One region of the Bradyrhizobium sp. UFLA05-153 genome, then DNA from elsewhere that is predicted to be linked to it. Evidence: riboswitches for the same ligand, from Rfam matches in the RefSeq annotation. Region 1 holds a riboswitch; each other region holds the start of a gene.
The links. A riboswitch is a leader RNA that binds a small molecule or an ion and turns the genes downstream of it on or off. The one in region 1 is predicted to bind cobalamin.

Region 1 (3,272 bases):
AGATCTGCAGGCCTTGCGGATCGAGCGACTGAAATGCCGTGGCGCCGTCTAGCATCACCACCACGGTGCCGGTGCCGTCAGGCCAGCCGCCTTCGCGCAGTCGCCGCCCTGTCGTGACCAGAAAAGGCTCGCCGATATCGTTCAGCGGCAGCGCATGCGCCGCGCACAGCGCCTGGATCGAGGTGATGCCGGGGATGACTTCGATCGCGGGCAAAGGATCAAGCCGTCGCGCGATCCGCAAAGAGGAGTCATAGAGCGAGGGATCGCCCCAGATCAGCAGCGCGACTCGGCCCTCGCGTCCGAGATGCTGCGCAATCTCCCGCGACCAGGCTGCCGCGACCGCATCGTGCCAGTCGTCGACGCCCCTGCAGTAATCAGCCTCGCCCGCGTTACGCACCGGCAAGTCGAACTCCGCGATCCGCGTCTCTTTGTTGGTGAGTACATCGGCGCAAATCGTCCGCCGCAGGTCGGCGAGATCGGACTTCTGCGCTCCCTTGCGCGGGATCAGAACGAGATTGGCCGCGTTGATGGCACGGATCGCGGCGAGCGTGAGCTGCTCGGGATCGCCGCAACCGATACCTATCAGGGAAAGTGTGAGCATCACGAGTGTGAAGGGCGGCTATGGCGGCCGCCCTTCAAATCATCTCTACGCCGCGTTGTGCAGGCGCGGGGTGACGAGACCGGGCGCGGTGACGCCGCGCAGCGACTTTGCCAGCGCCAGCACCGCGAGATCGGCGAGCGGCTCGATCACGATGACCAGCGCATAGGACGCGGCAAAGATCGCGATGTTGGCGAGGTTGGTCGCGCCGAAGCCCGAACCGTAGATGGCCCAGAACGCAACCCAGGCGATGATGCCCGACTGATACGCCGTCGAGAGCGCCAGCGCCTGACGATACTGCAGGTCGACATAGGCCGTGTTGCGGGGAATGATGCGGGTCGCGAGCGCCTGGATGGCGAACAGAGGCACCAAGAGCGTGGTGACGTTCATGCCATATTGCGGCAGGTCAGTAGGCACGAAGAACAGGCCTTGCAGCAGGAGGCCAAGCGCGAGACCAAGGGCTGCCGGTGCCGCACCGAACAGCAGGAACAGGGTCGAGCCGAGGATGAAGTGCACCTCGGAGACCCCGACCGGGAAGTGCGGCAGGATCTCGAAGAAGGTGAAGACCAGCGCGGTCGTCGCAGCCGTCCGCACCGCGAACGAGCTGATGCCCTGCTCGCGCACGGTCTCGGCCGCGAGCTTCAGCGCAACGCCGCCCGCGGCGATGCCGGTTGCGTAACTCAACACGAGCTTGGCGCCCGTCACGATTCCGGGTTCGATATGCATGGTTCAAGTCCTTCCTGCCGTCACACCCGACGGCCTTGGCGTCCAAACGTGCAGGGCCGGTCTCCTGGCTCGCGGATCGAAGGGGATCTCCGGCCTTCCCGGGCCTTGCGGCCCAGTGGCGGATCGGAGCCCCTCACCGCTTACAGTCGCGGGGGCGGCTGGGGTTTGGGGCGCCGCAACTGGGTCCGCCCACCCCCATTCCCGATTATGCTCCGACGCTTTGCGCCGCATCGAGCACCATGCCCCTCTTGTGTGCCCCTTTCGCAAGCCGGGCGTCAAGGGTCGAACGGCGGCCACGGGCATCATCACGAAGATTCTCCCGCCAATGCGCCAAACAGGATGACGGCGGCCGTGGTCGCGGGCGCGGCCTGCGTGAGCTCTTCGGCGAGCCTTGCGATCGTGGTCCGGACGAGCCGCTCATCGACGCGGCCCAGGGATTCCGCAAACAGCGCTGGCGTTTCCGGCGAAAGACCATGCGCGATCAGCTTTGCGGCCAGATCCGGAAACGTGCGCCGGCCCATATAGACCACCGTCGTCGCGTCCGGGTCGGCCAGCGCCGCCCAGTTCAGATTTTGCGGCAACTGTCCGGTCACGTCGGCCCCGGTCACGAACTGCACCCGGCGCGCGGTGTTTCGCCGGGTCAGGGGGATGCCGGCTTGAGCCGCCGCGACGCAGGCCGAGGTGACGCCGGGCACGATCTCGTAGCCGATCCCCGACGCCCGAAGCGTCTCGATCTCCTCCTCGAGCCGGCCGAAGATGCCGGCATCGCCGGATTTCAGCCGCACCACGCGCGCACCGGTCGCCGCATAATCGACCAGCAGGCGGTTGACGTGCTGCTGCTTGGTCGAGGGCCGGCCAGCGCGTTTTCCGACCGCCACCAGATTGGCCCCGGGCCGGGCAAGCTCGAGGATCGCGCCGGACGCGAGATCGTCATAGAGGATGACGTCGGCCCCGCGCAACCGCGCGGCGCCCTTGAGCGTCAAAAGCTCGGGATCGCCGGGACCGGCGGAGATGAAGGAGACGAAGCCGCTCACCGGTCCTCCGCAATCAGGTGAAAGAAAGTGCCCGTCGCATGCCCGCGCCGCGATCCTGTCTCCGCGACAACAGCGCCTGTCGCGTCACGCACGATCGCAAGCGGTACATCAGGCTGCGCGAGAATCGTCGAATAATGGAATTCATGACCGCGCAGGCGCGCGCCCGGCCGACGTCCCGGCATTGGTGCCGCGAGCTCGGCAAGACGATAGCCGAGATGCATGCGACGCTTGGCAAAGCTCGTCTCCAGGCCCAGGAGGCCAAGCATCTCGTGCCGCGCGCCGTCGGCATCGGTCAAGGTCGCGCCCATCACCATGTAGCCGCCGCATTCGCCATGGACCGGCCGCGTCTCGGCGAAGTCGCGCATGCGCTCGCGAAAGCGCGTATTCACTGCGAGCCGGCCGGGATGCAACTCGGGATAACCGCCGGGCAGCCAGCACACATCGGCGCTTGCATCGGGTCCCTCGTCGGCGAGCGGCGAGAACGGCTGGATCTCCGCACCGGCGTCGCGCCAGGCCTCGAGCATATGTGGATAGACGAAGGAAAACGCGGCGTCGCGCGCCAGCGCAATGCGCTGGCCCGGCGGCGTGACGTTGAGCCCATTCGTGGCTGATTGCGCCAACCATGTGGACGCCGCGCCCAGCACGGCATCGAGATCGACGTGCTCACTGACAAAGCGCGCCGCTTCATCGATCAGGGTTCCGATCTCCGCCTGCTCTTCGGCCTGCACCAGGCCGAGATGCCGCTTCGGCAGGCTGATCTCGGCATGGCGCGGCAACGCGCCGAACACCGCAATGCCGGCATCGTTCATCGCACGCCGCACGAGATCCTCATGCCGCGGGCTCGCGACGCGGTTGAGCACGACGCCGGCAAGGCGCACACCGCTGCGAAAATCGCGCAGGCCCGCGGCAATCGC
Region 2 (3,272 bases), on a different contig from region 1:
CCGCCTTGAAGGACGTCCCATACAGATCGTGCAAATCGGGCGTCTCGTCCGGCGAGAACAGCGTCCACTCATCGTCGGCGTCGACGCGCTGCATGAACAGGTCCGGCACCCAGTTGGCGGTGTTCATGTCGTGGGTGCGGCGGCGGTCATCGCCTGTGTTCTTGCGCAGATCGAGGAATTCCTCGATATCGACGTGCCAGGTCTCCAGATAGGCGCAGACCGCGCCCTTGCGCTTGCCGCCCTGGTTGACGGCGATCGCGGTGTCGTTGGCCACCTTCAGGAACGGGATGATGCCCTGGCTTTCGCCGTTGGTGCCCTTGATGTGGGCTCCGAGGCCGCGCACAGGTGTCCAATCGTTGCCGAGGCCGCCGGAGTACTTTGCGAGCAGCGCATTGTCCTTGATCGACTTGAAGATGCCATCGAGGTCGTCCGATACGGTGGTGAGGAAGCAGGACGACAGCTGCGGGCGCACCGTGCCGGAATTGAACAGCGTCGGCGTCGAGGCCATGAAGTCGAACGACGACAAGAGATCGTAGAACTCGATCGCCTTGGCTTCGCGGTCGATCTCTCGAATTGCCAGGCCCATCGCCACGCGCATGAAGAAGGCCTGCGGCAGCTCGATTCGCTTGCCTTGCTGATGCAGGAAATAACGGTCGTAGAGCGTCTGAAGGCCGAGGAACTGGAAGTTCAGGTCTCGCTCAGGCTTCAGCGCCGCAGCGATGCGGCCGAGATCGAAACGGGCGAGTTCGGGATCGAGCAGTTCGGCTGCGATCCCGACCTTCACATAGGCCGGAAAGTATTCGGCATAGCGCGTCGCCATGTCGGCCTGCGAGGCCGACGTCGTAACGCCTTGGACATGCGACAGTACCTCGCCGCGGAGCTTGTCGAGTAGCAGGCGCGCGCTGACATAGGCATAACTGGGCTCCTGCTCGACCAGCGTGCGCGCGGCCATGATCGAGGCCAGCGCCAGCTCGTCCTGGCTGATGCCGTCGTAGAGATTGCGGGTGGTCTCGGCCAGCACGGGGGCTGCGGAGACGCCGTCGAGACCGGCGCAGGCCTCATTGATGATCAGCTCGAGCCGGCGCGTGTCCAGACCGACGCGCGAGCCATCCGGCAGCGTGACGTGAAGGGTCGATGCGGCGACGGGCTCCGGCTGCGCGGCCGCTTCCTCGGCGCGCTGGCGGGACCGTTCCTCGCGGTAGAGCACGTAGGCCCGGGCGACCTTGTGGTGCTCGCTGCGCATCAAGGCGAGTTCGACCTGATCCTGCACGTCCTCGATATGAAAGGTGCGCCCCTCACCTGCGCGGCGCATCAGGGCTGCTACGACTTCGGCCGTCAATTGCTCAACGCTCTCGTGAACGCGGCGCGAAGCAACCGCAGTGCTGCCCTCTACCGCGAGGAAAGCCTTGGTCATCGCGACCGCGATCTTGGCGGAATCGAACGGCGAGACCTTCCCGTTGCGGCGAATGATCTGCATGGCCGGCTCGCTGGAAGCAGCCGCAAGTGACTGTGGACGCAACTGGATGATGGGTGCGGAAGCGGTGTCCGCGTCGTGCAGGTTCAGTGACATCAAAGGGCCCCGTGATGCGCGCGTTGTGTTTGGACGGGGCGATAAGGAAGGACGCTGCCGGAACGCCGGCAGATGCGTTGCCGGACGATGCGTGCAAGCGACCGCCGGGACACCCCGCCCGTGGACGTTCAGATCGTCACGGCAGGTCTCCTGGCTCGCAGGTCGTTGCTTGCTTCCTGTCTTCCCGGCGCAGGCGCACCAGTGACGTTGTCCGGAAGCAGCTCGCTGCTGACAGTTGCGGGGGCAGCGCCGGAATTCCGCACCAAAGGCGCAGTTCACCGGCTTCCCTCTTAGCCACTACATCTTGCGGACGCAGTAGGACCGTGACCCCCATATATGGAGATATTCGAGGCAAGCTGTCAATGATTGATTTCATGGGGCGCACGCGGACGGCCCATCCCCCATCAGTTATCGAGTATTGACGAACTCAAGAACGCTTCTGATCGTCGCCACCATAGTCAATTCGCACAGCCGGCTAATGCTCTCAATCCTTGCTCATAGCGAGAAAGCTTTTTACGCGCGTCGAGGCTTCTCTCGGCGCCGGCTCTCGCAGCTTGCTTCATCCCCTTCAGCAAATTCCGATCGAGCGCAAGCTTTTCAATTCTGTTGGCAAATTCGCAAATCTGTCGCGGCTGGCAAAGAAAGCCGTTTACGCCATCCTGTATAAGCTCACGGTAGTCCACCAATGGCGGAAGCAATAACCGGAACCCCGAGCGCGAGCACCTCTAGCACGACGACCGGTCGACCATCGAGCCGCGAAGGCAGCACCAGCACATCGTATGATCCAATCCATGGACGGACAGACTTCCCCAATCGTCCTTTTCTGCAAAGGGCACGAGGCGTACGCGCACCATGCACTTCCAAGCAGCTTCATCTCTGTCCTACGCCAGTGCTCTTGCGGACGATCGCAAAATCGTACCTGGCACCAAGTGAGGTGGGGCGTTCGGATCTCGGCAATCGGCTCGAGATTGTCCCAGACTTCTGAGGTCGCCCCTATATAGCCTGTGGATCAGGTCGAGATTCCAGTTTTTGAAATTCGATTTCAGTTGCACACGCACGAATGGTTTTGTTGCGTTTGTAGCCGATGGCCCATCTTTGGCCGTTCACCGCGGGCCGCCTAGACATCCCAAATCAAACCAAACGGGGCGTCAACCGAAAAAGGGCCGTCTCGTCATTGTTGCTTTAGCCATGACACCTGCGCCTGCTTCGATGATTGCGTGCAATACTCTGCGATCCGGTCAACTGACCGCGCTAACATTGATCCAAGCGACAGCAACACGTCAGCCATCAATGGATAAACTCAAGCGCACCTGTAAAGAGTTCGACATGCAACATCAGCAGCCGCCCACTAATCCGATTTGCCCTGACGATAGGCACCCAAGGGTTCCACCTAGGAATCTTGGTTGGGAGAGCAGCAAGATAGAAGAACTTCCTGCGGGGACCAAGTTCAACCATGCTAATAGGGATGGAGTGTGGGGCGGCGCGGGGCAAAGCGGGCATTCGGGCAAAGCTATTTGGATGGCCTCAGAGAATGATGTGAACGCTGCACACGGCTATGCTGGTAGTTCTGGGCGGTACTTCATTGTCGAGGCGCAAGAGCCACTCAAATTGGCGGTCATGGACGAGTGGTATGATCAAGTTGAACCTGACGAACTGAGCGCATGGGCTGCGATGGCGCAGAAGCATGGCTTGGACGGAGTGA
Region 3 (3,272 bases), on a different contig from region 1:
CAACACCAGAGGAGCAGATGCGGAAGCTCTCGACTGCCCAGTCGAGATAAGCCTTCCAGTCGGATCGACGGAGCGGCAAACCTTCGCGTAGCGCTGCCTCATCGATTTGGATCATGGTTGCGCCCGACTTTTCGAGGTCGGCGACCTCGTCACGGATCGCGAGCGCGATCTGACGGCAGGCCTCGCTGCGTGGAATGTCGTCACGGACGAACGACCAAGTCAGGATTGTCACCGGCCCCGTAAGCATGGCCTTCATAGGCTTTCTGGTCAGCGATTGCGCGTAGCTCCACCATTCGACGGTCATCGGCTTCGGCCGGGAGACATCGCCGAATAAGATCGGAGGGCGAACGTAACGGGAGCCATAAGATTGCACCCAGCCGTGCTTAGTGAATACGAACCCGGAGAGCTGCTCAGCGAAATACTGGACCATATCGTTGCGCTCGAACTCGCCGTGTACGAGCACGTCGAGCCCGATGTCTTCCTGCCATCGGACGGCGCGAGCCGTTTCATCCCTCAGGAATTGTTCATATTGCGCGTCTGTTAACTTTCCCTTGGCACGCGCGGCGCGAGCAGTGCGGACTTCGGCCGTCTGCGGGAACGACCCGATCGTGGTCGTGGGGAAGAGCGGCAGGCCGAAACGCTTGCGCTGAACCTCGGCCCGGCTCTCAAAAGCGCTATTGCGGCGGCGCATAACCGCATCAATCGCCGCCGTACGCTGGGCAACGGCCGTGTCATGGATCTTCGGGGAAGCTCGGCGGGCCGTCGCCGCAAAGTCTGATTCGGCAAACGCGGCGGCAACGACCTTTCCGTCGGCCGCGAGCGCTTTCGCCAACGTTGCGAGCTCGCCAATCTTCTGAACCGAGAAGGCAAGCCAGCTCTTTACGTCAGTATCGAGATCGGTCTCTAGCTCAAGGTCGATTGGGACATGCAGGAGTGAGCAGGAAGGCGCCAGCTGCACGCGATCCTTGCCGAACGTCGCAATGACGGGCTTGAACCGCTCCACAAGTGCCGACAGGTCGGAACGCCACACGTTGCGGCCATCGATGATGCCGAGCGAAATCACGAGGTCCGCGCGGGCGCCGAGTTCAATCCGGCTCAATTGTTGGGGAGCGCGGACAAGATCGACGTGCAATCCGGCCACTGGCAGCCCCAGAGCAGTCGCCAGATTGTCGCCAATTGCACCGAAATAAGTGGCAAGCATGATCTTGATGCCGGGCACCTCCTTGGCGAAACGCCGATAGACGCGCTGCAGCGCGCTTCGTGTGGTCTCGTCCAGATCAAGCACCAAGCAGGGGTCGTCAAGCTGGACCCACTCGGCTCCACGTTTCGCCAGTTCTTGGAGGACCTCGACATAGACCGGAACGAGGCTATCGAGCAGCGAAATCGGATCAAACGCCAAGTCGGCGCTCTTGCCGAGCTTAAGGAAGGTGACTGGTCCGATCAGGACAGGGCGCGTTTGATAGCCAAGGGCTCTCGCCTCCTCATATTCCTCGATCGGCTTGCGGGAGGAAAGCCTGAAAGTCTGACCTTTATGGAATTCGGGCACCATGTAGTGGTAATTGGTATCGAACCACTTGGTCATTTCCTGTGCAGCGGCGCCATGGCCATGATGGGCTTGACCGTCGTGCTCCTGGTCTTGCGAGCCCCGTGCCATGGCGAAATAGGTCTTCAGCGAGACCGGACCGCCCTCCCAACCGTACGCTTCAGGAATCGCACCGACCATCACGCTCGTGTCGAGAACCTGGTCATAGAGTGAGAAGTCATTGGATGGGATAACTGTGACGCCAAGCGAATTCTGCCGTGCCCAGTTGGCGACACGAAGACCGGCCGCAGCTTCAAGAAGCTGCCGCTCGCTGATCTTGCCCGCCCAGTAGCTTTCGAGCGCCAGCTTGAGTTCGCGGCGTGGCCCGATACGTGGCATGCCGAGGGTTGCGACAGGAAGTGAGGGAAGAGACATAGCTTTAACCCCATTGTGGTTGGAGCAAAGGCTATGGCGGAAACGCAGGCAGAAGGGCCGCGAAAGCGCCCTGCTGCTCGGCGTACCACCGGACACCCCGCCCGTGGTCGATTATGTTGTCGGGGCAGGTCTCCTGGCTCGCGAGTCATCGCCTGCATCCGGCCTTCCCGAAGCGCCTGCTTCAGTGACACGTGTGGATGCGGCTCGCCGCTTACAGTTGCGGGGGCAGCGCCGGCATTGCTTCAATCCTGAACGGATCGAGGACGCACCGGCTTCCCTCTTAGCTCCAGATCAAAGGAGATCTGGAGAACCTCGACGACTTCGATTATCTGCACCAGAGGCGTAACGTCAACCTCTGCGGATTACCTTTGCTGCGCGGGCCGAGACTGTCTTAACGAAGAAAGCATCGAGCCCTTCGCATCTGTCCGTAGCAATCGTCGTGCAAAGCTCTACGCGGCAGGATCTGCTCGACGATTTCGGGCGTAACACTGTGACGTGCGATTGCACCGTATAGTGGTCCATTAGGCCTTTGGTGTCGACCTCCGCCGCTGCGGATAGCCACATTGATCGAATAGTACGAATCAAAATCGATCTCGACCAACAAGACCTTGAGGGGCGTCGTTGTCGACTCCAACGCGGACGGTTTTCTTGTTCGTCGGCGCCGAATTGCAACATCTGCATCAACGTCCCAGCAAAGTGCAAGGCATTTTGGGCCGGTCAACTACCAATGCTAGGAATTGATCGAATTGACAGATCCGGTCAATTTTACGAGGTCGCCTGAGGAGCACAAAAAGGGTTGTCGCCGCGGATTATGACGGATCCCCGCGATGTGGTCCGCAATTTTCGGCTCCTGTCGCGGATGACTTGCGTGGGCTGGCGAACAAACCGCAAATTGGAGAGTGTCACTATGGATGCAGCCGTATCGTCGGATAGCATCATTCCTCGCGCCGACATCGTCAAACGCGCAGCGCGCATCGGTGCAGAGATCCGAAACGTCAAGCTGTCGGGCGACTTGCCGGACCAGACGATCGCCGCGATCAATGAGCTGCTGCTGGAGCACAAGGTTATCTTCTTCCGCGACCAGGGGCATCTCGACGATGCTGAGCAGGAGCGCTTTGCCCTTCGTTTTGGAAGTCCGGCACCTCATCCAACGCTCGGCGCCATAAAGGGAACGGCGTCGATCATCGAGCTTGATTCTGCCCGCGCCGGTAGCCGGGCCGACTTGTGGCACACCGATGGAACCTTCGTTGATGCCTACCCCAAGATTGCGGTGCTACGAGGCGTTGTAATACCACCCTTCGGTGGCGATACGGTC

Region 2: another riboswitch for cobalamin. It lies ahead of Q2941_RS11410 (ribonucleoside-diphosphate reductase subunit alpha); the one in region 1 lies ahead of Q2941_RS00930 (energy-coupling factor ABC transporter permease).
Region 3: another riboswitch for cobalamin. It lies ahead of metE (5-methyltetrahydropteroyltriglutamate--homocysteine S-methyltransferase); the one in region 1 lies ahead of Q2941_RS00930 (energy-coupling factor ABC transporter permease).

What each region holds. Positions count from the first base shown of each region.
Region 1 is NZ_JBBIAM010000001.1:196,979-200,250, reverse strand. Features, by position in the region: gene cobF (precorrin-6A synthase (deacetylating)) at 1-601, opposite strand, end outside; gene Q2941_RS00930 (energy-coupling factor ABC transporter permease) at 647-1,324, opposite strand; cobalamin riboswitch at 1,362-1,581, opposite strand; gene cobA (uroporphyrinogen-III C-methyltransferase) at 1,630-2,358, opposite strand; gene Q2941_RS00920 (cobyrinic acid a,c-diamide synthase CobB) at 2,355-3,272, opposite strand, start outside.
Region 2 is NZ_JBBIAM010000014.1:122,655-125,926, forward strand. Features, by position in the region: gene Q2941_RS11410 (ribonucleoside-diphosphate reductase subunit alpha) at 1-1,570, opposite strand, end outside; cobalamin riboswitch at 1,694-1,911, opposite strand; gene Q2941_RS11415 (glycosyltransferase) at 2,240-2,428, opposite strand; gene Q2941_RS11420 (hypothetical protein) at 2,600-3,272, shown strand, end outside.
Region 3 is NZ_JBBIAM010000238.1:124-3,395, reverse strand. Features, by position in the region: gene metE (5-methyltetrahydropteroyltriglutamate--homocysteine S-methyltransferase) at 1-1,957, opposite strand, end outside; cobalamin riboswitch at 2,064-2,287, opposite strand; partial or broken gene Q2941_RS50390 (TauD/TfdA dioxygenase family protein) at 2,865-3,272, shown strand, end outside.